2 regions of the Streptomyces sp. SLBN-8D4 genome follow, and region 2 is predicted to be linked to the other one. Evidence: riboswitches for the same ligand, from Rfam matches in the RefSeq annotation. Region 2 holds a riboswitch; the other holds the start of a gene.
What was found. A riboswitch is a leader RNA that binds a small molecule or an ion and turns the genes downstream of it on or off. The one in region 2 is predicted to bind S-adenosylmethionine.

Region 1 (11,908 bases), 1.7 Mb from region 2:
TGTCCGCGTCCACGACCCGCGCGGTGTACGTGCCCGCCCCGCCGACGGTCTGCGCGGCCCGCACCTCGTGCCGGAACCGGGCGCGGAAGGTGCGGTCCTCGGCGTGCTCGGCCCGTACGACCTTCACCGCCAGCCGCAGTCCGCCGCGCGCCTCGGCGAGGTACACCTCGCCCATGCCGCCGGACCCGAGTCTGCCCAGGACCTCGTAGGGCCCGATGGTCCGCGGGTCCGTCTCGCGCAGCTCCTGCACCCCGTGCTCCCCCTGCATTCCGTACGGCTGCCGAGGGGGAGCGTATACGCGTGCCGGACCTCAGTACGTCAGACGGCCGGGACGCAGCGGCCGTCCTCGGTGCGGTACGTCCACTTCGCACCGTCCGCGACCAGTTCCTTCACGGCCTTCACAAAGCGCTCCACGTGCTCGTCCGGCGTGCCCGCGCCGAAGCTCACCCGGATCGCGTTGAGGGACTTCTCGCCCGGCGCGGCCTCGGGGGCACCGCACTCGCCCTGGGACTGCGGGTCGCTGCCGAGGAGGGTGCGGACGAGGGGGTGGGCGCAGAAGAGGCCGTCGCGGACGCCGATGCCGTACTCGGCGGAGAGGGCGGCGGCGAAGTGGGAGCTGTTCCAGCCCTCGACGACGAAGGAGATCACGCCGACGCGGGGGGCGTCGTCGCCGAAGAGGGACAGGACGCGGACCTCGGGAACCTCGGCCAGCCCTTCGCGGACCTTCCCGATCAAGTGCTGCTCACGGGCGACCAGGCTGCCGAACCCGGCCTCGGTCAGCGCCTTGCAGGCGGAGGCGATGGAGTAGGCGCCGATGACGTTGGGCGAGCCTGCCTCGTGCCGCGCGGCGCTCTCGTGCCACTCCACGTCCACTCCCCCGTCCTCGCGCCGGGTGACCTTGCGGCTGGCGCCGCCGCCCGCGAGGTAGGGGTCGGCGGCCCGCAGCCAGTCGGCGCGGCCGGCCAGGACACCGGAGCCGAAGGGTGCGTAGAGCTTGTGGCCGGAGAAGGCGATCCAGTCGACGTCGAGGTCACGGACGCTCACCGGGTGGTGCGGGGCGAGCTGGGCCGCGTCGAGCACGATGCGGGCACCGTGGGAGTGGGCGGCCGCCGCGAGCTCTCGTACGGGCCACAGCTCACCGGTGACGTTGGAGGCGCCGGTGACGCAGACCAGGGCCGGGCCGTGGGGGTCCCGGTCGGCGAGGGCCTTCTCCAGGGTCTCGACGGCCTGCCGCGGGGTGCGCGGCGCGTCGAGGTAGCTGACCCGGGCGTCCTGCCAGGGCAGCAGGCTCGCGTGGTGCTCGGTCTCGAAGACGAAGACCTGGCAGTCGGCGGGGAGGGCGGCGGCGAGGAGATTGAGCGAGTCGGTGGTCGACCGGGTGAAGATCAGCTGATCGTCGTCGCGGCAGTCGAGGAACTCGGTGACGGTCCTGCGGGCGTTCTCGAAGAGGTCGGTCGACAGCTGGGAGAGGTAGCCGGCCCCGCGGTGCACGCTGCCGTAGTAGGGCGCGTACGCCGCCACGTCGTCCCACACCCGCTGGAGGGCCGGTGCGCTGGCCGCGTAGTCGAGCGCCGCGTAGGTGACTTCGCCGCCGGTCACGAGCGGGACGGTGACATCCCGGCCCAGAACGGGCAGCTGGGCACAAATGGTCTGGGCGGAGGCAGCGGTGGAGACAGACATGGGGAACTCCCGTGGAAAGAGAAAAGTGAGATGGGTGTGCGGAGGCGGGGCTCGGCGCCCTATCGCATTCGCTTGCTCACGGAAGACTCCTCGAACGACCAGGATCCCTGGTTCGTGAGGGATCCGTGCTTGCCGCAGACCTCGCTGCCTACGGCCTGGTCTTCACCCGGGGCACCCCGCCACGGACGGAGGGTTGCCGGACAGTCGGCCGGGGCCTCATGACTGTCACTCATGACCTGGTCAAAGAAAATACGTGAGGTGATCGTCGTCCCGCAACCCGTGTCCGGATCGCGGGACGACGCCCTGGTGTTCGCTACGCGTTGCTCGCGGCCACCCAGCGCTCCAGCGTCCGCTTCGCCGACCCCGAGTCGATCGACTCGGCGGCCTTGTCCATCCCGGCCCGGAGCTGCTCGGCCAGGGTCCCGGTGCCCGGGTCCAGGGCGACCAGCGCGGCCGCCGAGTTCAGGAGTACGGCGTCACGGACCGGGCCGGTCTCGCCGTCCAGCAGTTTCCTGGCGACCTCCGCGTTGTACGCCGGGTCACCGCCCCGCAGGGCCTCCACCGGCACCAGCTCGATGCCGACGTCCCGGGGGTCGAAGCTCTCCTCGGTGACCTTGCCGTCGCGGACGATCCAGACGCGGGAGGTCGACGTGGTCGTCAGCTCGTCGAGGCCGTCGTCGCCGCGGAAGACGAGGGCGGAGTTGCCGCGTTCGGCGAAGACGCCCGCGACGACCGGCGCCATGCGCGGATCGGCGACCCCGACCGCCTGGGACCGCACCCGTGCGGGGTTGGTCAGCGGGCCGAGGATGTTGAACACCGTGCGGATGCCCAACTGCCCGCGGGCGGCGCCCGCGTGCCGCAGCGCCGGGTGGAACTTGACCGCGAAGCAGAATGTGATCCCGGCCTCACCGGCCACCTCGGCCACCCGTCGCGGGGTCAGCTCCAGGTTGACGCCGAGCTTCTCCAGGACGTCCGAGGCGCCGGACGCGGAGGAGGCGGCCCGGTTGCCGTGCTTGACGACCGTGGCGCCGGTGCCGGCCACGACGATCGCCGACATGGTGGAGATGTTGACGGTCTTGGCGCCGTCGCCGCCGGTGCCGACGATGTCCACGGTCCGCCCGGGCACCTCGATCACATTGGCGTGCGCGTACATCGTCCGCACCAGCCCGTTGATCTCCTCGACCGTCTCGCCCTTGGCCCTGAGGGCGACCACGAAGCCGGCGATCTGCGCGTCGGTCGCCTCGCCCTGCATGATCCGGTCCATGGCCCACGCCGTCGCGTCGGCGCTCTGGTCCCGTCCGTACAGCAGGGCGTTCAGTACCTCGGGCCAGGAACGGCCCGCCGCGGTGTCGCCTCCAGCGGGGGTCACAGCGCTCATGGGGCCGCTCCAGATGTCGTAGAAAGTGTGCCCACACCCTATCCAGCCCACAGCACGCCGCAGGGCCCCGTCCGGCGTTCGGACGGGACCCGACAAGCCCCCACCGAACCCCCACGGCAAAGGGCCCGTCCGACACACCGGACGGGCCCTTACTACCGCGCGTGGCGAGCGCAGCGACAAGCAGCGATCAGTGGTGGCCGTGGCCGCTCGTGATCTCCTTGTACTCCTCGACGGTCGGCTTGGGGATCTGGGCCTCGTCGCCGTAGTACGCCTCGCTCAGCTTGGCGCGCAGCTTCTCGGTGCCCTTGATCTTCCGCTCGACGCCGTTCTCGTCGACCGCGGGACCGATCTGCGCCGGCGCGTACTGCTCGTGCGCCGTGAGCGTGTGCAGCTGCTCCTGGCTGAGCGGCTCGTGGACCTCGATGAACTCACCGTGCGGCAGGCGCTTGATGATGCCGGACTCGCGGCCGTGCAGCACCTTGTCCTTGTCGCGGCGCTGGAGGCCGAGGCAGATCCGCTTGGTGGCGACGAACGCGAGGACCGGGGCGACGAAGAACGCCACCCGCACGAACCAGGTGATGGCGTTGATCGACAGGTGGAAGTGGGTGGCCCAGAGGTCGTTTCCACCACCGATCAGCAGCACCATGTACCAGGTGATCCACGCGACACCGAAGGCCGTACGCGTCGGGGCGTTGCGCGGCCGGTCCAGGATGTGGTGCTCGCGCTTGTCGCCGGTGACCCAGGACTCGATGAACGGGTAGACCGCGATCGCGACCAGGACCAGCGGGAAGATGACCAGCGGGATGAACACGCCCAGGACGAGCGTGTGGCCCCAGAAGTTGATCTCCCAGCCCGGCATGACACGGATCAGGCCCTCGGAGAAGCCCATGTACCAGTCCGGCTGGGCGCCCGTGGACACCTGGTCGGGACGGTAGGGGCCCATCGACCAGATCGGGTTGATCGAGGCGATCGCCGCGATGGCCGCGATGACACCGAAGACCAGGAAGAAGAAGCCTCCGGCCTTGGCCATGTAGACCGGCAGCAGCGGCATGCCGACGACGTTGTTGTTCGTCTTGCCGGGACCCGCGAACTGCGTGTGCTTGTGGTAGAAGACCAGGATCAGGTGGCCGACGACCAGGCCGAGCATGATGCCCGGCAGCAGCAGGACGTGGATCGAGTAGAAGCGGGCCACGAAGTCGCCGCCCGGGAACTCCCCGCCGAACAGGAAGAACGACAGGTACGTGCCGACGATCGGCACGGACAGGATCGCGCCCTCCATGAAGCGGACACCGGTGCCGGAGAGCAGGTCGTCCGGCAGCGAGTAACCGGTGAAGCCGGTGAACATGCCGAGGACGAACAGCAGGAAGCCGAACAGCCAGTTGACCTCACGCGGCTTGCGGAACGCGCCCGTGAAGAACACACGCATCATGTGCACGAACATGCCGGCGAGGAAGATCAGCGCCGCCCAGTGGTGGATCTGCCGGATCAGCAGACCACCGCGCACATCGAAGGAGATGTGCATGGTCGAGTTGAACGCCTCGGACATCAGCTGTCCCTGCAGCGGGACGTAGCTGCCGTGGTACTCCACCTCGTTCATCGACGGGTGGAAGAACAGCGTCAGGTACACACCCGTGAGGATGATGATGATGAAGCTGTAGAGGCAGACCTCACCCAACATGAACGACCAGTGGTCGGGGAAGATCTTGCGCATGTTGGACTTGGCCAGGGAGTAGATCCCCAGCCGTCCGTCGGCCCAGTCGGCGACGCGCTCGCCGGCCGGCGCCTTCCCGCGTGCGCGGGACTCGGAGGACTCGTTAGTGCTCATCCGCGCTCCCAGAATGCAGGACCGACGGGCTCCTCGAAGTCGCCGAGCGCTTCGAGGTAACCCTGGTCGTTCACGCCGATCCGCAGCTGCGGCAGGGCGTGACCGGCGGGGCCGAAGATCACCCGGGCACCGTCGGAGAGGTCGAAGGTGGACTGGTGGCAGGGGCAGAGCACGTGGTGCGTCTGCTGCTCGTACAGGGAGATCGGGCAGCCCACGTGGGTGCAGATCTTCGAGTACGCGACGATTCCCTCGTACGACCACTCGAGCTCGCGCTTGTCCTTGATGTTGTCCGGCTGGATGCGGACGATCATCAGGGCGGGCCTTGGCGATCTCGGTCTGGAACTCCTCGTCGTGCTCCTCCAGACCCTCGGGCTTGGCGAAGGTCAGCGAGCCGACCGCGACGTCGGAGGGACGCAACGGCTCGTTGGTGTTCATGTTGACGAGCTGGAGGCCCTTGCGCCACATGGTGTGGCGGAGCTTGGTGCCGGGCAGCGGACCGAGGTCGCGCAGCAGCATCACGCCGGAGAGCGGGAACAGGGCCAGCGCGCCGAACATGGTGTTGCGGATCAGCTTGCGACGGCCGAGCGCCGACTCCTTGGCTCCCTGCTTGAAGTCGGCCATGACCTTGGTCTTGACCTCGGGGGGCGCCTCGATCGGGTGACGCTCGTCGGCGATCTCCTCGTCGGACATCAGGGTGCGGGCCCAGTGGACCGCGCCCGCGCCGATCGCGAAGAGGGCGAGACCGAGGGTCAGGCCCAGCGCGAAGTTCAGCGCGTTGATGTGCCCGATCGGGAACACGAAGATCGACTTGTCGTGGGGGATGCCCACGTACGAGGCGATGAACCCGATCGTCGACAGCATCGAGACCGTGAACAGCATGGCCACCGTGCGCTCGGACCGCCTGGCGGCCCGCTCGTCGATGTCCTGCACCCGGTGCTCGTGGGGCGGGAGGCCGGGGTCCGCGAACGGGTTCTTCTCGTCCGCGACGCCGACCGCGCCGTGCGCGTCCTGCTCTGCGGGCAGGTTCTCTTCTGGAATGTCTTGGCTACTCATGACTTCTTGGCCTTTGCGGTCCGAGCGGCGACCCAGACGGCGACTGCGATCAGCGCGCCGAGGCCGAAGATCCAGGCGAACAGGCCTTCGGAGACCGGGCCGAGACCGCCCAGCTCAAGGCCGCCGGGGCTCACGGTGTCGTCGCCGTTGACCGCGTTCAGGTACGCGATGATGTCCTTCTTGTTCTGCTCCGACAGCGTGGTGTCGGGGAACGACGGCATGTTCTGCGGGCCGGTCTGCATGGCCTCGTAGATGTGCTTCGGGGCGACACCCTCAAGGCTAGGCGCGTACTTGCCGTGCGTCAGCGCGCCACCCTTGCCGGTGAAGTTGTGGCACTGGGTGCAGTTGTCACGGAACAGCTCGCCGCCCTTGGCGATGTCGGCGCCGTCGGGGCCGTACTGCGCCTTGGTCGGGACGGACGGACCGGCACCCAGCGAGGCGACGTACGCGGCCAGCTGGTCGATCTCGGCCTGCGTGTAGATGACCTTCTTGCGCGGAACCTGCGCACCCGGCTGCTGGGCCGGCATACGGCCGGTGCCGACCTGGAAGTCGACGGCCGCGGCGCCCACGCCCACGAGGCTCGGACCGTCGGAGGATCCCTGACCCCCGGTGCCGTGGCAGCTGGCGCAGCCTACGGCGAAGAGCTTCTTGCCCTCGTCGATGGCCAGGGACTGGGCGGTTTCATCTGCCTTCGCCTTGTCCGCGGGGGCGAACACGGCGTACAGCCCCCCGGTGCATGCCAGCGCGAGGAGTAGGACGACGAGCGCCGCCAGCGGGTGGCGTCGTCGTGCGGAGAGCTTTTTCACGGATTACCCCGGTGTCAGGATCTTCTGCGTCGATGCTTGCGATGTCGGGAGCGGGCCCGGCTACTTGATCATGTAGATCGTGGCGAAGAGGCCGATCCAGACGACGTCGACGAAGTGCCAGTAGTAGGACACGACGATGGCCGCGGTCGCCTGCTCGTGGGTGAACCTCTTGGCCGCGTAGGTACGCCCGAGAACGAACAGGAACGCGATGAGGCCGCCCGTCACGTGCATGCCGTGGAAGCCGGTGGTCAGGTAGAACACCGAGCCGTACGGATCGGAGGAGAGCGAGAGCCCGTCCTTCTTCACCAGCTCGGTGTACTCGTAGATCTGACCGCCGATGAAGATCGCGCCCATGATGAAGGTGATGATGAACCAGCCCCGGAGCTTCTTCACGTCACCGCGCTCGGCGGCGAAGACGCCGAGCTGGCAGGTGAGGGAGGAAAGCACCAGGATCGTGGTGTTCGTCGCCGAGAACGGGAAGTTCAGGCTGGACGCCATTTCCTTCCAGTGGTCGGGACCCGTCACCGATCGCAGGGTGAAGTACATCGCGAAGAGGGCCGCGAAGAACATCAGCTCGGAACTCAGCCAGATGATGGTTCCGACGCTGGTGAGGTTCGGCCGGTTGACCGATGGGTGCGCGTGCCCGGTTGTCTCTGTCGTTGCTGTCGCCACGACCGACATTATGTCGGTCGCTTATCCCGCCCTCACCCCGGGGGGTGCCGTTCGGAGTGTCTCCCTGCTCCATACCGGTGTTGACGTGGTGTTCAAGGGAGTAGCATCCGGCCCAACGGGCCTGTCCTTACGACGCTGACGTCACGGAGGAACAATGCAGCCGACCGCCACGGTGCTGGTCTACAGCGACGATTCCAACACCCGCGAGCAGGTACGGCTCGCCTCCGGCCGGCGACCGGCTCCGGACGTCCCGTTGGTCGAGTTCCTGGAGTGCGCCACACCCGCGGCGGTGCTGAAGGAGCTGGACAAGGGCGGGATCGACGTCTGTGTGCTGGACGGGGAGGCCGTGCCGATGGGGGGCATGGGCCTGTGCCGGCAGATCAAGGACGAGGTGTTCGACTGCCCGCCGGTGCTGCTGCTGATCGGGCGGCCGCAGGACGCGTGGCTGGCCACGTGGAGTCGGGCCGAGGCCGCGGTGACGCATCCGGTGGATCCGGTGGAGTTCGCGGCGGCGCTGGCTTCCTTGCTGCGGTCTCGGAAGGCTTTGAGCGCCTAGGAGCTCGGTTCCTGCGCTTTGCGGGCGGCTGCGGGTCCGTTGTGGCTGGTCGCGCAGTTCCCCGCGCCCCTGAGGAGTCCACTGAGCCCCTGGCTAGACGCTCCGGGGCCTCAGCCTCGCAACCTGGTCAGCGCTCGGGGCGTCCGGGGTTCCTGCCACCAGGGCGCTGCCGTCGCGCCACTTCTTCCAGTCCAGGTTCCAGTCGCCGAATCCGTTGCCGAAGGGCTCCATGGTGTGACCGTCCGAGTTGACGACCTGGACCACGTCGCCCTCGTGGACGGTGTTGAAGAACCACTCGGCGTTCGCGGTGCTCATGCCGGTGCAGCCGTGGCTGACGTTGGCGTAGCCCTGCGAGCCGACCGACCAGGGGGCGGCGTGCACGTACTCGCCGCTCCAGGTGACGCGGGTGGCGTAGTACACCGGGAGGTCGTACGAGTCCGAGGAGCCCTCGGCGATCCCGATGCTGGTGCCGCGCATACGTACGAAGTACTCCTTGCCCAGCACGACCTTGACGCCGTTGCGGGTCTCGAAGCCGGGCTTGCCGGTGGTGACCGGGAGCTCCTTGATGACCTCCTCGTTCTTGTACACCTTCATCGAGTGCGATGAGGCGTCCGTCACCGCGATGATGCGGTCGCCGGTGGTCAGCTTGAGGGGCTTGGCCTTGCCGCCCCGGAGCCGGCCGCCGATCTTGATGCCCTCCAGGTCGCTCCGGACCTGGATCGTGGCGTGGGCGGGCCAGTACTCCTTGGGCCGGTAGTGGAGTTCCTTGTCGTCCACCCAGTGCCAGGCGCCCGGTGCGGCGGGCGTGGAGTCCACCCTGAGGGCGCGCTCGACGACGGCCCGCTGGGCCTTGTCCTTGACGGGACGGTCCAGCTTGGCGGTGACGGGCTGGCCGACGCCGTACGTGCCCGCCTTGGGGCCGAAGGTGACGTTCAGGCGGGTCTTGCCGAGCGGCTTGCTGGTGTCGAAGTCGAGGACCTTGCGGCCGGGCGCCCCGTCGTCGTCCTCGGTGCTCACCCGGACCGTGTAGTGGGCGTTTGCGGCCAGCGGGGAGGTGCTGTGCCAGCGGGTGCCGTCGGCGGAGAGTTCGCCCGCCAGGAAGCGGCCCGTGGCGTCCGTGGCGGTGACGTCGGTGATGCGGCCGTCGTCGTCCTCGGCGGTCACCTCGAGCGGCTTGTCCGGGTCGGCCTTCTTGCCGTCGCCCGAGGGCGCGTTGAAGGCGACCTGGTCGGCCGCGTCGTACGGCGTGGCCGCCAGCGGGTTCCCGTCGGACCCGCAGGCGGAGGTGCTTATACCGAGGGCGATCACCAGCATCGTGCAGCTGACGACGGTGCGGGTTCGCGGTGCGTGGTTCATGACTTCACGCTAGGAAGCCCCGTCAAGAACGGCACGCCGGGTGACTCGTACGAGGGATACGGATTGCGGCAAACGCAGGAGCCCGGACGCTCCTGACGGAGTGTCCGGGCCCCTGATGAGCTCAGCTCGTGCTACTGGGTGCGGTTCTCACCGCGGTAGTACTCGAAGACCCAGCCGTACAGGCCGACCAGGATCACCGGCAGCGAGAAGTACAGCAGCCACCAGCCGATCGCGACCGACAGGAAGGCGAGGGCGCCACCGAAGCCGAGGGCGAGCGGCTGCCAGCTGTGCGGGCTGAAGAACCCGACCTCGCCGGCTTCGTCCGCGACGTCGGCCTCCTTGTTGTCCTGCGCGCCGGCGTCCACCCGCCTGGCCGTGAAGCCCAGGTAGAAGCCGACCATGATGGACAGACCGAAGGCCAGGAAGAGCGCGGTGGTACCGGCAGGCTCCTTCGACCACACGCCATAGACGATCGCCATGGCCAGCAAGAAGATGCTCAGCCAGAAGAACAGACGTCCCTGGATCTTCACTTCCCGGCCTCCTTGCCGCCGTTGCCGGCCAGAGCCTTCCCACCGTGACCGGCGTTCTCGAGCTGGTCGAGAGCGGCGATCTCCGGGTGGTGCAGGTCGAACGCCGGGGATTCACTGCGGATCCGCGGCAGGGTGAGGAAGTTGTGCCGCGGCGGCGGGCAGGAGGTCGCCCACTCGAGCGAGCGGCCGTAGCCCCACGGGTCGTCGACGTTGACCGGCTTGCCGTACTTGGCCGTCTTCCACACGTTGTAGAGGAACGGCAGTATCGACAGGCCGAGCACGAACGAGCTGATGGTCGAGATCGTGTTCAGGGCGGTGAAGCCGTCGGCCGCCAGGTAGTCGGCGTAACGACGCGGCATGCCCTCGGCGCCCAGCCAGTGCTGGACCAGGAAGGTGCCGTGGAAGCCGATGAACAGCGTCCAGAACGTGATCTTGCCGAGGCGCTCGTCGAGCATCTTGCCGGTGAACTTCGGCCACCAGAAGTGGAAGCCGGAGAACATCGCGAAGACGACGGTGCCGAAGACGACGTAGTGGAAGTGCGCCACCACGAAGTACGAGTCCGAGACGTGGAAGTCCATCGGGGGCGAGGCCAGGATGACACCGGTCAGACCACCGAAGGTGAAGGTGACCAGGAAGCCGGTGGCCCAGAGCATCGGGGTCTCGAAACTCAGGGACCCCTTCCACATCGTGCCGATCCAGTTGAAGAACTTCACGCCCGTCGGTACGGCGATCAGGAACGTCATGAAGGAGAAGAACGGCAGGAGCACACCGCCGGTGACGTACATGTGGTGCGCCCACACCGTCACGGACAGACCCGCGATCGCGATGGTCGCCGCGATCAGACCCATGTAGCCGAACATCGGCTTGCGGGAGAAGACCGGGATGACCTCGGAGATGATGCCGAAGAACGGCAGGGCGATGATGTACACCTCTGGATGGCCGAAGAACCAGAAGAGGTGTTGCCAGAGCAGCGCTCCGCCATTCGCGGCATCGAAGACGTGTGCCCCGAATTTCCGATCCGCCTCCAGCGCGAACAGCGCGGCGGCGAGGACGGGGAAGGCGAGCAGGACCAGCACGGCGGTCAGCAGCACGTTCCACACGAAGATCGGCATGCGGAACATGGTCATACCGGGCGCGCGCATGCAGATGATCGTGGTGATGAAGTTGACCGCACCGAGGATCGTGCCGAAGCCGGAGAAGGCCAGACCCATGATCCAGAGGTCCGCGCCGATGCCCGGGGAGCGGACGGCGTCGGAGAGCGGGGAGTAGGCGAACCAGCCGAAGTCGGCCGCGCCCGAGGGGGTGAGGAAGCCGCCGACCGCGATCGTCGAGCCGAACAGGTACAGCCAGTAGGCGAACATGTTCAGCCGCGGGAACGCCACGTCGGGCGCGCCGATCTGCAGCGGCATGATCCAGTTGGTGAAACCGGCGAACAGCGGCGTCGCGAACATCAGCAGCATGATCGTGCCGTGCATCGTGAACGCCTGGTTGAACTGCTCGTTCGACATGATCTGCAGACCCGGCCGGGCCAGCTCGGCGCGCATGAAGAGCGCCATCACGCCGCCGATGAGGAAGAACGCGAACGACGTGACCAGGTACATCGTCCCGATCGTCTTGTGGTCAGTGGTGGTGAGCCACTTGATGACCACGCTGCCGCGGTTCTGGCGCCGGACCGGCAGTTCGTCCGTGTAGTGGGACCCTGCCGCCGCGGCACCCTGGGGTTCGTTGAGGATGCTCACAGGTTCGTCGTCTCCCGGTCCTTCTCGTGGGCGGTCTGCTCGATGCCCGCGGGAACGTAACCGGTCTGCCCCTTCTTCGCGAGGTCCTTGAGGTGCTGCTCGTAGCGCTCGGGGGAGACGACCTTCACGTTGAACAGCATCCGGGAGTGGTCGACGCCGCAGAGCTCGGCGCACTTGCCCATGAAGGTGCCCTCCTTGTTCGGAGTCACCTCGAAGGCGTTGGTGTGACCCGGGATGACGTCCTGCTTCATGAGGAACGGCACCACCCAGAAGGAGTGGATGACGTCACGCGAGGTGAGGACGAAGCGAACCG
Region 2 (11,908 bases):
AGAGGTGGGTGGCCACGGTCGCGCCCGCGTCGATCGCCTCGACGGTCTGCTCGTAGCTCGCGTCCGTGTGGCCGACCGCCGCGATGACCCCGTGTTCGACGAGGAGCCGTACGGAGTCGATGCCGCCGGGGAGTTCGGTGGCGAGGGTGAGCATCTTCGCCTGCCCGCGGGCCGCGTCGATCAGCTTGCGGACCTCCGCCGGGTCGGGGTGGCGCAGCAGCTCCTCCGAGTGCGCGCCCTTGCGGCAGGGGGAGATGAACGGGCCCTCGAAGTGGATGCCGGCGATGTCTCCCTGCTCGGCGAGCTCGCTCAGCAGACCGGCTCGCTGGGCGAGGAAGTCCATGTCGCCGGTGACGGTGGAGGCGACGAGGGTGGTGGTGCCGTGGATCCGGTGGGTGTGGATGCCCTTGAGTACGTCGTCGACGGTGCCCGAGGTGAAGGAGGCTCCGCCGCCGCCGTGGTTGTGAAGGTCGATGAATCCTGGGACCAGCCAGTGGTTGGTCACGTCGATGGCCTGGGCGTTTTCGGGGGCGGTAGCGGTGATGCGCGTGCCCTCGATGACGACTTGGCCGTTCTTGACCGTTCCCGTGGGCAGGACCACGTTGGCGCCGGAGAGCACCAGGGGGGTTCCGGCCGGTGCGGGGCGCGGGTGCGTCGTGGCTGGTCGCGCTCGCGCGGCGGTAGCCGCAAATTCAGCGCTGTCCCGCGCCCCTAGGGGGGTTGCCATCAGCGAGTTGCCTCCGAACTGTCGGTCGTGTCGAGGAGATCCCAGGCCAGGAGGCCGGCACCGAGGCAGCCCGCCGTGTCGCCCAGGGCCGCGGGGACGATCGTCGGGAGCTTCTGGAAGGTGGTCCGGCTTCGGACCGCCTCCCTCAGCGGTGTGAACAAGGTTTCCCCCGCCTCTGCCAGGCCGCCACCGATGATCAGGGCGCGGGGGTCCAGGAGGGTGAGGGCGGTGACCAGGCCGGCGGCCAGAGCGTCCACGGCGTGCTGCCAGATCTCGCGGGCCCTCGGGTCCTCGGCCTCCACCGCCTTCGCGCAGTCGGCCGCGTCCGCCTCCGGGTTCCCGGTGACCGAGGCCCAGGCCTCGCTGACGGCAGCCGCGGAGGCGTACCGCTCCAGGCAGCCCCGCTGGCCGCACGGACAGGGCGTGCCGCCCGGGCGTACGGCGATGTGGCCGATCTCGCCCGCGAATCCGTGGGCGCCCGCCTCCACCCGGCCCGCGATGCCGATGGCGCCCGCGATGCCGGTGCCCAGGGCCACGAAGAGGAAGCGGTCGGTGCCCCGGCCGGCTCCGATGCGGCCCTCGGCGAGGCCGCCGGTGCGGACGTCGTGGCCGAGGGCGACCGGGACGCCGCCGAGGCGGTCGGTGAGCAGGTCACGCAGGGGGACGTCCCGCCAGCCCAGGTTGGCGGCGTAGGCGGCGATGCCCCGGTCCTCGTCGACGATGCCGGGAACGGCGACGCCGGCCGCGGCCGCGGGGGCGCCGAGGTGCTCGGTGCCGTACGCGCGCAGTTCGGCGGCGAAGTCGAGGATGCCGTCGACGACCGCGTCCGGTCCGCGCTCGCGGCCGGTGGCCCGGCGGGCCCGGTGCAGGAGTTCGCCGCCCGCGCCGACCAAGGCCGCCTTCATCCCGGTGCCGCCCACGTCGAGGGCGATGACATGTCTCACGGGGAACAGTGTGACCCGTTGACCCGCAAGAGGTCTAGTCCACTCACGTGGTGTAGACCTTAGGTCCAAGATATGTATGACTTTTCGAATGCTTTCGAACGTGAGTGTGGGGCGGTTGTCAGTGCGGCGGCGTAGGACGGGAACGATCGCGGCGGTGTCCGCACTGGGTATGACGGCGGTCCTCGGCGGCTGCGGGCTGGGCGCGGGATCGGACGAGGTGACGCTGAAGCTGGTCGCCGCCGACTACGGCGACAGCTCGGCCAACAGCTCCCAGAAGTACTGGGACAAGCTCGTCAAGGAGTACGAGGCGAAGCACCCCGGCGTGAAGATAGACGTCAGCGTGTACTCCTGGACCGATGTCGACCGCAAGGTCAAGGAGCTGGTCGACGCGGGGGAGGCGCCCGACATGGCGCAGATCGGCGCCTACGCCGACTACGCGGACAAGGGGCTGCTGTACACGGCCGACGAGCTGATCGGGATCCGGGAACAGGCCGACTTCGTCTCCCAGCTCGGCTCCGCGGGGCGGATCAACGGGATGCAGTACGGGATGCCGTTCGCCGCGTCGACCCGGCTGCTCTTCTACAACAAGACCCTCTTCGCCGACGCCGGGCTCACCCCGCCGAAGACATGGAAGCAGCTGGCCGCCGACGCCGAGGCGCTCAAGGCGGACGGGGTGAAGTACCCGTACGCGCTGCCGCTCGGCCCCGAGGAGGCGCAGGCCGAGACCATGCAGTGGCTGCTGAGCGGGCACGGCGGGTACGTCGACGACGTCGGCACGTACGGCATCGACTCCGAGGAGAACGTCGCCACGCTGACCTGGCTCAAGGACGACCTCGTCAGCAAGGGACTGACCGGACCGGTCGCGCCCGAGAACCTGAACCGGGCCGCCGCGTTCTCGGCGTTCGCCGCCGGGGACGTCGGGATGCTCAACGGGCACCCCTCGCTGATGAAGATCGCCGCCGACAAGGGCGTGAAGTTCGGGATGGTGCCCATGCCGGGCGTCGACGGGCGGACCAGGAACTCCATGGGCGTCGCCGACTGGATGATGGCCTTCCGGCAGCACGGGCACGCCGAACAGGTGGGCGACTTCCTCGACTTCGTCTACAGCGAGAAGAACGTCCTCGCGTTCTCCCGGGAGTACGACCTGCTGCCGGTGACCAACTCGGCGTCCGAGGTCATGAGCCGGGCCTCCCGGGACGCCGGCCTCAAGCCCTTCCTCGACGCGCTGCCCTCCGCGGAGCTGCCTCCCGTGAGCAAGACGTCCTGGGCCTCGGTCAGCGCGGCCGTGAAGCAGCGGATCGGCTCCGCGGTGAGCTCCGACGGGAACCCCACGCAGGTGCTGCGCGCGTTGCAGCTGACCGCGCGGAACGCGGAGTAGTCGCTGTCAGTGGCAGGCGTTACGGTTCCGGGCATGGAGCATGCGGAACTCGACCGCCGGGAGCGGGACATCCTCGCGCTGGAGCGCCGCTCCTTCGCGGGCCCCGGCGCGAAGGAGCGGGCGATCCGCGAGGAACTGGGCCTCGCGCCGGTCCGCTACTACCAGCTGCTCAACGCCCTGCTGGACGACGAGCGCGCGCTGGCCTTCGACCCGGTGACGGTGAACCGGCTGCGCAGAGTGCGGGAGACGCGGCGGGCGGAGCGCTGAGGATCAGGTGAGCCGCTCCGCCAGGGCCCGCAGCAGGCCCACCACACCGGCCGGGCCGTCCACCACCAGGTCGGCCCGCTTCCGGAGCTCCGTCACCTCGTCGCTGCCGCTGCACACCAGGAGGCCGGGGGTGCCGGCGGCGCGCAGGTCGTCGACCGCGGAGAAGGCGGGCAGGTCGCCCAGGTCGTCGCCGCCGTAGAGGACGGAGGCGGCGGACAGCTCGCGGACATGGCTCAGCAGGGCCACGCCCTTGTCCATGCCCGGCGGGCGCAGTTCCAGGACCAGCCGGCCCGGTTCGACGATCAGGCCGTGGTAGGTGGCCAGGTCGGTGAGCGGGACGCGCAGGGCGTCGAAGACGGCCTGGGGGTCCGGGGCCCGGCGGGTGTGGACCGCCACCGCCCGGCCGCCCTTCTCCTCGATCCGGGCGCCGGTCCCGTCGAGGAGCGCCGGCAGCTCGGCACGGACCGCGGCCACGCCCGGGTGCGGCTCGGGCGCCGTGACCTCACCGGTCGCCGCGTCCCAGCGTTCGGCGCCGTAGTGGCCCAGGACCGTCAGGTGCTCCAGGCCGGGGACGCCCGCGAAGCCGCCGTAGCGGACCGCGATCTCGGCCGGGCGGCCGGTGATCACCGCCACGGAGGCCACCTTCGGTGCCAGGGCGGCGAGGACGGCCACCGCCTCGGGGTGCGCCCGCGCCTGCTCCGGATCGGCCACGATCGGCGCCAGCGTCCCGTCGAAGTCGAGGCCGATCACCGCGCGGCGCGGCTCCGCGAGGAGTGCCCGCAGGCCCTCCTGGCCGGCGGAGGTGGTGGGCGTAGGAAGGTTCATGCTCACCCGTTCAGCGCCTTCAGTGCGTTCAGCTGGTCCAGGAACCACTGGGCGGGCGGGAGTGCCGTCGCCGCCGCGGCGAGCCGCTTCGCGCGTTCGGCGCGTTCGTGGACCGGCATCGTCAGGGCCTCGTGCAGGGCCGCCGCCGTCTGCTCCACGTCGTACGGGTTCACCACGATCGCGTCGTCACCCAGCTCCGCGAACGCGCCGGCCTCCCGCGACAGCACCAGCGCGCAGCCCTCGTCGGACACCACCGGCACCTCCTTCGCGACCAGGTTCATGCCGTCCCGGATGGGGTTGACCAGCGCCACGTCGGCCAGCCGGTACGCGGCCAGGGAGCGCGCGAAGTCGTCCTTCAGATTCAGCAGGACCGGGGTCCAGCCCGGCGTGCCGAACGCGTCGTTGATCTCCTCGGCCACCCGCTGCACCTCGGCCGTGTAGTCCCGGTAGACCGCGAGGTCCTGCCGCGACGGATACGCGAACGCCACGTGCACGACCCGCTCCCGCCACTCCGGCCGCGACTCCAGCAGCCGCCGGAAGGCGTGCAGCCCGCGCACGATGTTCTTGGACAGCTCGGTCCGGTCCACCCGCACGATCGTCCTGCGGCCCGCGCCGATCTCCTCGCGCAGGGAGACGATCCGCTCCTCGACGTCGGCCTCGTGCGAGCGGGCGCGCAGGAAGTCCGCGTCCGCGCCGAGGCCGTGCACCCCGATCCGGGTCTCCCCGAGCCCGTCCGCGAACTCCGTGCAGCAGGCCGTGAAGGCGTCCGCCCAGCGCTGGGTGAGGAAGCCGAGCCGGTCGGCGCCCAGCATGCCCCGCAGGACCTGGGCCGCGATGTCGTCCGGCAGCATCCGGAAGTAGTCCACCGGCGCCCACGGCGTGTGCGAGAAGTGGGCGATGCGCAGGTCGGGGCGGAGTTCGCGGAGCATCCCCGGCACCAGGCACAGGTGGTAGTCCTGCACCAGGACCGCCGCCCCCTCGGCCGCCTCCTGCGCGAGCGCTTCGGCGAAGGCGCGGTTGTACGTCTCGTACGACGCCCACTGCCGCCGGAACTCCGCGTCGAAGGACGGCTCCAGCGGGGTCTGGTAGAGGAGGTGGTGGACGAACCAGAGGACCGAGTTCGCGATGCCGTTGTACGCGTCCGCGTGCACGTCGGCCGGGATGGCGAGCATGCGGACGCCGTCCTCGCCGACCCCCTGCCGCACCGCCTCGCGGTCGCCGTCGGACAGCGCCGAGCACACCCACAGCGCGCCCGCCTCCGGACCGATCGCCGAAAGTCCCGAGACCAGTCCGCCGCCACCCCGTCTGGGGCGCAGCGAACCGTCCTCCTGGACCTCGTACGAGACCGGGCCGCGGTTGGACGCGACCAATACCTGGGCAGCACCCTGCACGGAAGACGTGGAAGCCATACGCCTCAACCTAGCCCGGCCCGGAAACGCTCAAACGTACGGTTGCGCTCAGTGCGCGGACGTATACGGAACGCCCCGTTCTGTCACCCGTTCTGCCACCCGGGCCGTCACGCGACCTTCCGCTCCGCGTACTCCGCGATCTCCACCATCGGCGGCCGCTCCTCCGTGTCCACGGAGTACGTGCGCGGCTCGAAGCCGTCCCGGCCCCGCTCGAACTGGGTGAGGGCGGGCCGGATCATGTGACCGCGGGCCAGCCGGAGCTGGGCGGTGCGGTAGATCGCGGCGGACATCCGGCCCAGGGCCTGTCCGTCCTGGTGGCGGTGCTTGCGCACCCCGACGTCCACCTGGGCGAGGGCGTTCAGGCCGACCAGGTGCAGGGCGTCGACCAGCATGCCCAGCTCGACGCCGTAGCCGACGGGGAACGGAAGCTGCTCCAGCAGCGAGCGCCGGGCCGCGTACTCGCCGCCCAGCGGCTGCACGAAACCGGCCAGCTGCGGCCAGTGCATGTTCAGCAGCGGGCGCGCCATGAGCTCGGTGACCCGGCCGCCCTGCCCGGCGGCACCGCCCAGGGGACGGTCGTACATGCCCTTGACCAGGTCGACCTCGGGGTCGGTGAGCAGCGGGCCGACGATGCCGGAGACGAAGTCCGAGGAGAACTCCTTCAGGTCGGCGTCGATGAAGCAGACGATGTCCCCGCTGGTGACGAGCAGGGAGCGCCACAGGACCTCGCCCTTGCCGGGCACGGTCGGTATGCGCGGGAGGATGTCGTCGCGGTGGACGACCCGCGCCCCGGCCGCGGCGGCGACCTCCGAGGTGCGGTCGGTCGATCCCGAGTCGACGACGACGATCTCGTCGACGAGCGGGACCTGCTGCATGAGGTCATGACGGATCACGGCGACGATGTCACCGACCGTCTCCTCCTCGTTGAGCGCGGGCAGGACGACACTGACGGTCCGACCCGTGCTCCGCTTCGCGGCCATGATCCGGTGGAGTGGGCGATCGCTCGCGGACCAGGACCGGGCGGCCAGCCAGCGCTCGACTTCGTTCAGCACAGTGCGCGGCTCCTCTGCGTGTGATCTGCGTGTGATCCATCTCGCCGTTCGGACGACTATCTCAACTGTCCTGGCCTTCGGTTACAGTCTTGAACAACGCGGGTGACCATCGCATGTCCTGGGTGGCCCGCCGTTCACAACTTCATACCGCTCATCCAGAGGGGCAGAGGGATACGGCCCGATGAAGCCCCGGCAACCCTCCAGTCGGTTCTCGTAGCGATCGCTGACGATCGTCTCCGCGAGGCTCCCGACTCGGGAAGGTGCCAAATCCGTCTCACGGCGAGATGCGTCGTGAGGAAGATGAGGAGAAAGGGCCTCGCCTCCATGGCTGCGCAGACAGTTGCAAGCACCACGAACTCCGTCGACCTGGGTCCCGCCGCGGCGCTGAGCTGCCGCGAATGCGGTCACCGCGTCCCCCTCGGCCCGGTCTTCGCCTGCGAGGAGTGTTTCGGCCCGCTCGAGATCGCCTACGACTTCTCGGCCTACGACACCGAGGAGCTCCGCAAGCAGATCGAGGCGGGACCCGCGAACATCTGGCGCTACGCCCCGCTGCTGCCCGTCCCCGCGGACGTGGCGGACAAGCCCAACATCAACCCCGGCTGGACCCAGCTCGTCAAGGCCGACAACCTCGCCCGCGAGCTCGGCGTGACCGGCGGCCTGTACATCAAGGACGACTCCGGCAACCCGACGCACTCCTTCAAGGACCGTGTCGTCGCGCAGGCCATCGAGGCCGCGCGCGCCTTCGGCTTCACCACCCTCTCCTGCTCCTCCACCGGCAACCTCGCCGGTGCGGTGGGTGCCGCGGCCGCCCGCGCCGGCTTCCGCTCCTGCGTGTTCATCCCGCACGACCTGGAGCAGGGCAAGGTCGTCATGGCCGCGATCTACGGCGGCGAGCTCGTCGGCATCGAGGGCAACTACGACGACGTGAACCGCTTCTGCTCCGAGCTGATCGGCGACCCGGCCGGCGAGGGCTGGGGCTTCGTCAACGTCAACCTGCGGCCGTACTACGCGGAGGGGTCCAAGACCCTGGCGTACGAGATCTGCGAGCAGCTCGGCTGGAAGCTCCCCGACCAGTTGGTCGTGCCGATCGCCTCCGGATCGCAGCTCACGAAGATCGACAAGGGTCTGCAGGAGCTGATCAAGCTGGGGCTCGTCGAGGACAAGCCGTACAAGATCTTCGGCGCGCAGGCCGAGGGGTGCTCGCCGGTGTCGGTGGCGTACAAGGCCGGGCACGACGTGGTCCGCCCCCAGAAGCCGGACACCATCGCCAAGTCGCTCGCCATCGGCAACCCGGCGGACGGCCCGTACGTGCTGGACATCGCCCGCCGAACCGGCGGTGCGGTGGAGGACGTGAACGACGAGCAGATCGTGGACGCGATCAAGCTGCTGGCGCGGACCGAGGGCATCTTCGCGGAGACCGCGGGTGGCGTGACCGTGGGTGTGACGCGAAAGCTGATCGAGAACGGCGTCCTCGACCCGACGAAGACCACGGTGGTGCTGAACACCGGCGACGGTCTCAAGACCCTGGACGCGGTGGCCGGTACCGGGCTCACCGCCACGATTCGTCCGAACCTGGACTCTTTCCGAGAGGCTGGCCTCGCATGAGCGTCAACGTCCGCATCCCCACCATCCTGCGCACCTACACCGGCGGCCAGGCCGAGGTGCAGGCCGAGGGTGGGACCCTCGCCGAGGTCATCGCCGATCTGGAGAAGAACCACACCGGTATCGCCGCGCGTGTTCTCGACGACCAGGGCAAGCTGCGGCGGTTCGTGAACGTGTACGTGAACGACGACGATGTGCGGTTCGAGCAGGGGCTTGAGACGGCGACGCCCGACGGGGCCGGAGTCTCCATCATCCCGGCGGTTGCCGGCGGGTGACCTTATGACTGGTCATTACCTTCGGTAACAGTAATTACCGAGTGTTCATCCGATTGCCCTCTCCGCGAGAGAAGCGGAGGGGGCAATTCTCTATGGTTGAGCACGGTACAGTTGGGGAACCCGCTGCTTCCTTCATGCCGGACGCATATGAGTTCCGACTTCGGATGCGACGAGAAGTAGCCAAAGTGTGTGGGTTCTTTGCGCCTTATGCTCCTTTTATGGGGCCCGACTTGCCCCGAATTCGGGCGAATTCTCACTACATTCCGGACCCCTTCCGTCCAGAATTCTCGTCCGATTGACCTGTTGCAGACGGCAGTTGGACAGATACATTCAGCCGCGGTCGACGCGTTCCGGCGCACGCCCCCAACCATGTGGGGGGTGAGGTCTGACCCGGATCCATGAAGTGTGGATCCGTGCAAGGGCCAGTAATAGGGGAGTTAGGCATGGCTCAGGGCACCGTCAAGTGGTTCAACGCGGAGAAGGGGTACGGCTTCATCGCGGTCGACGGTGGTGCGGATGTATTCGTCCACTACAGCGCGATTCAGATGGACGGCTACCGCACCCTTGAAGAGGGCCAGCGGGTCGAGTTCGAGATCTCGCAAGGTCAGAAGGGGCCGCAGGCGGACATGGTCCGTCTCGCGACTGGCTGAAGCACGCGCCGGGTAACAACAGCGTCGTTCTTCGTTCTTCTCCGAAGGGCCCGTACCCATGGGGAGTCATGGGTACGGGCCCTTCGGCATGTGCATGTGCCTCCGGCGGCTGGGCGGGGTCTTGTGCGGGCGCGGGTGGGGTTTCGGGTGCGGGTTCGGTGGGGGCGGGCGTTTCTGCGCAGTTCCCCGCGCCCCTGGATGCCTGCGGCGGCCCCTGATCGTCCGTGGCGCCGGGCCACTGCAACCCACCCAGGGGCGCGGGGAACTGCGCGCTCAGCCCCCACCGGCAGGCAGCCGTCCGACGGTCGAACGCACCCCGGTCTTCGGTAGGCGCTTGCACTCGACCATGCCGAGTGCTAATCATTGGCGTTAGCACTCTGAAGGTGAGAGTGACAAAGATGGACCGGGTCGGTGAGGCCCGCAGGCCTAGTGGGGCAAGGATCCGCAGGCAGGCGAGCCGTCCGTCGCGGGCGCGGGCGCGGTCCGAAGGAATCACCCCCAGTCCTGGAGGGACCACTTCACATGGCCAAGATCATCGCGTTCGACGAGGAGGCACGGCGCGGCCTCGAGCGCGGCATGAACCAGCTCGCGGACGCCGTCAAGGTGACGCTCGGCCCCAAGGGCCGCAACGTCGTCCTCGAGAAGAAGTGGGGCGCCCCCACGATCACCAACGATGGTGTCTCCATCGCCAAGGAGATCGAGCTCGAGGACCCGTACGAGAAGATCGGCGCCGAGCTGGTCAAGGAAGTCGCCAAGAAGACGGACGACGTCGCCGGTGACGGTACGACCACCGCGACCGTTCTCGCCCAGGCCCTGGTCAAGGAAGGCCTGCGCAACGTAGCCGCCGGCGCCAACCCCATGGCCCTCAAGCGCGGTATCGAGAAGGCCGTCGAGGCCGTCTCCGGTGCCCTGCTCGAGCAGGCCAAGGATGTCGAGACCAAGGAGCAGATCGCCTCCACGGCCTCCATCTCCGCCGCCGACACCCAGATCGGCGAGCTCATCGCCGAGGCGATGGACAAGGTCGGCAAGGAAGGCGTCATCACCGTCGAGGAGTCCCAGACCTTCGGTCTGGAGCTGGAGCTCACCGAGGGTATGCGCTTCGACAAGGGCTACATCTCGGCGTACTTCGCCACCGACATGGAGCGGATGGAGGCGTCGCTCGACGACCCGTACATCCTCATCGCCAACTCCAAGATCGGCTCCGTCAAGGACCTGCTCCCGCTCCTGGAGAAGGTCATGCAGTCGGGCAAGCCGCTGCTGATCATCGCCGAGGACGTCGAGGGCGAGGCCCTGTCGACCCTGGTCGTCAACAAGATCCGCGGCACCTTCAAGTCCGTCGCCGTCAAGGCCCCGGGCTTCGGTGACCGCCGCAAGGCCATGCTCGGCGACATCGCCATCCTCACGGGCGGCGAGGTCATCTCCGAGGAGGTCGGCCTCAAGCTGGAGAACGCGACCCTGGACCTCCTGGGCCGCGCCCGCAAGGTCGTCATCACCAAGGACGAGACCACCATCGTCGACGGTGCCGGTTCCTCGGACCAGGTCAACGGCCGGGTGAACCAGATCCGCGCCGAGATCGAGAACAGCGACTCGGACTACGACCGCGAGAAGCTCCAGGAGCGCCTGGCGAAGCTCGCCGGTGGCGTCGCCGTCATCAAGGCCGGTGCCGCCACCGAGGTCGAGCTCAAGGAGCGCAAGCACCGCATCGAGGACGCCGTTCGCAACGCGAAGGCGGCCGTCGAGGAGGGCATCGTCGCCGGTGGTGGCGTGGCCCTCATCCAGGCCTCCTCGGTCTTCGAGAAGCTGGACCTGGAGGGTGACGAGCTGACCGGCGCCAACGCCGTGAAGCTGGCCCTGGAGGCCCCGCTCAAGCAGATCGCCGTCAACGGTGGTCTCGAGGGTGGCGTCATCGTCGAGAAGGTGCGCAACCTGCCCGTCGGCCACGGCCTGAACGCCGCGACCGGTGAGTACGTCGACATGATCGCCGAAGGCATCATCGACCCGGCGAAGGTGACCCGCTCTGCCCTGCAGAACGCCGCCTCCATCGCCGCGCTCTTCCTCACCACCGAGGCCGTCATCGCCGACAAGCCGGAGAAGGCCGCCGCGCCCGCCGGTGGCGGTATGCCGGGCGGTGACATGGACTTCTGATCACCCCCGGGCCGCGAGGCCTGACGGTTGATCAACGTCCTTGCCGGGGGCGGCCCTTCCTGGGAACAGGGGGTGGCCGCCCCCGGTCTTTTCTTGCGCTATGCTTGATCACGAGCCGCTCGACGTGAACTCCCGTCGGTCGACTACGCGTTGGTGGTCCAAGGAAAGACGCCCCGCTTCCTGCGGGGAGATGCAGGTGCAAGGCCTGCCCGGCGCTCGATCGAAGCCCGTCCCACACTCGTGGGGCGGGCTTCTTCCATGCGTGGCCGGAGTCACAGCGGCAGTGGGAAATCATGGAGCCGACGAGGTGGTTGACACCTGGGAGAACGTCCATGCGTATGCACATACCGAGGAGTACCCCCACGTGACCTCCCCCGCCACCCCTCCGGCCCCCTCCCGCGCCGCCGAGATCCTCTCCCGTCCGGTCCACATCAACGGCCTGACCGTCCCGAACCGCATCGCGATGGCGCCCATGACCCGGATGTTCTCCCCGGGCGGTGTCCCCGGCGAGAACGTGGCGTCGTACTACTCCCGCCGCGCGGCCGCCGGGGTCGGTCTGATCGTCACCGAGGGCACCTACGTCGGCCACGAGTCGGCAGGGAACAGCGACAGCGTCCCGCGGTTCCACGGCGAG

Region 1: another riboswitch for S-adenosylmethionine. It lies ahead of RKD20_RS32275 (aminotransferase class V-fold PLP-dependent enzyme); the one in region 2 lies ahead of thrC (threonine synthase).

What each region holds. Positions count from the first base shown of each region.
Region 1 is NZ_JBMGQC010000001.1:7,099,814-7,111,721, reverse strand. It holds gene RKD20_RS32280 (protein kinase domain-containing protein) at 1-250, opposite strand, end outside; gene RKD20_RS32275 (aminotransferase class V-fold PLP-dependent enzyme) at 319-1,680, opposite strand; SAM riboswitch class IV at 1,801-1,917, opposite strand; gene trpD (anthranilate phosphoribosyltransferase) at 1,994-3,058, opposite strand; gene RKD20_RS32265 (cytochrome b) at 3,246-4,883, opposite strand; partial or broken gene RKD20_RS32260 (ubiquinol-cytochrome C reductase) at 5,388-5,762, opposite strand; gene RKD20_RS32255 (c-type cytochrome) at 5,933-6,742, opposite strand; gene RKD20_RS32250 (cytochrome c oxidase subunit 3) at 6,803-7,423, opposite strand; gene RKD20_RS32245 (hypothetical protein) at 7,569-7,970, shown strand; gene RKD20_RS32240 (Ig-like domain-containing protein) at 8,064-9,326, opposite strand; gene RKD20_RS32235 (cytochrome c oxidase subunit 4) at 9,458-9,856, opposite strand; gene ctaD (cytochrome c oxidase subunit I) at 9,853-11,595, opposite strand; gene coxB (cytochrome c oxidase subunit II) at 11,592-11,908, opposite strand, start outside.
Region 2 is NZ_JBMGQC010000001.1:5,351,293-5,363,200, forward strand. It holds gene nagA (N-acetylglucosamine-6-phosphate deacetylase) at 1-619, opposite strand, end outside; gene RKD20_RS24305 (ROK family protein) at 727-1,671, opposite strand; gene RKD20_RS24310 (ABC transporter substrate-binding protein) at 1,841-3,049, shown strand; gene RKD20_RS24315 (DUF3263 domain-containing protein) at 3,083-3,316, shown strand; gene otsB (trehalose-phosphatase) at 3,320-4,141, opposite strand; gene RKD20_RS24325 (alpha,alpha-trehalose-phosphate synthase (UDP-forming)) at 4,144-5,550, opposite strand; gene RKD20_RS24330 (glucosyl-3-phosphoglycerate synthase) at 5,658-6,602, opposite strand; SAM riboswitch class I at 6,751-6,909, shown strand; gene thrC (threonine synthase) at 6,927-8,207, shown strand; gene RKD20_RS24340 (MoaD/ThiS family protein) at 8,204-8,479, shown strand; gene RKD20_RS24345 (cold-shock protein) at 8,923-9,129, shown strand; gene groL (chaperonin GroEL) at 9,652-11,274, shown strand; gene RKD20_RS24355 (NADH:flavin oxidoreductase) at 11,639-11,908, shown strand, end outside.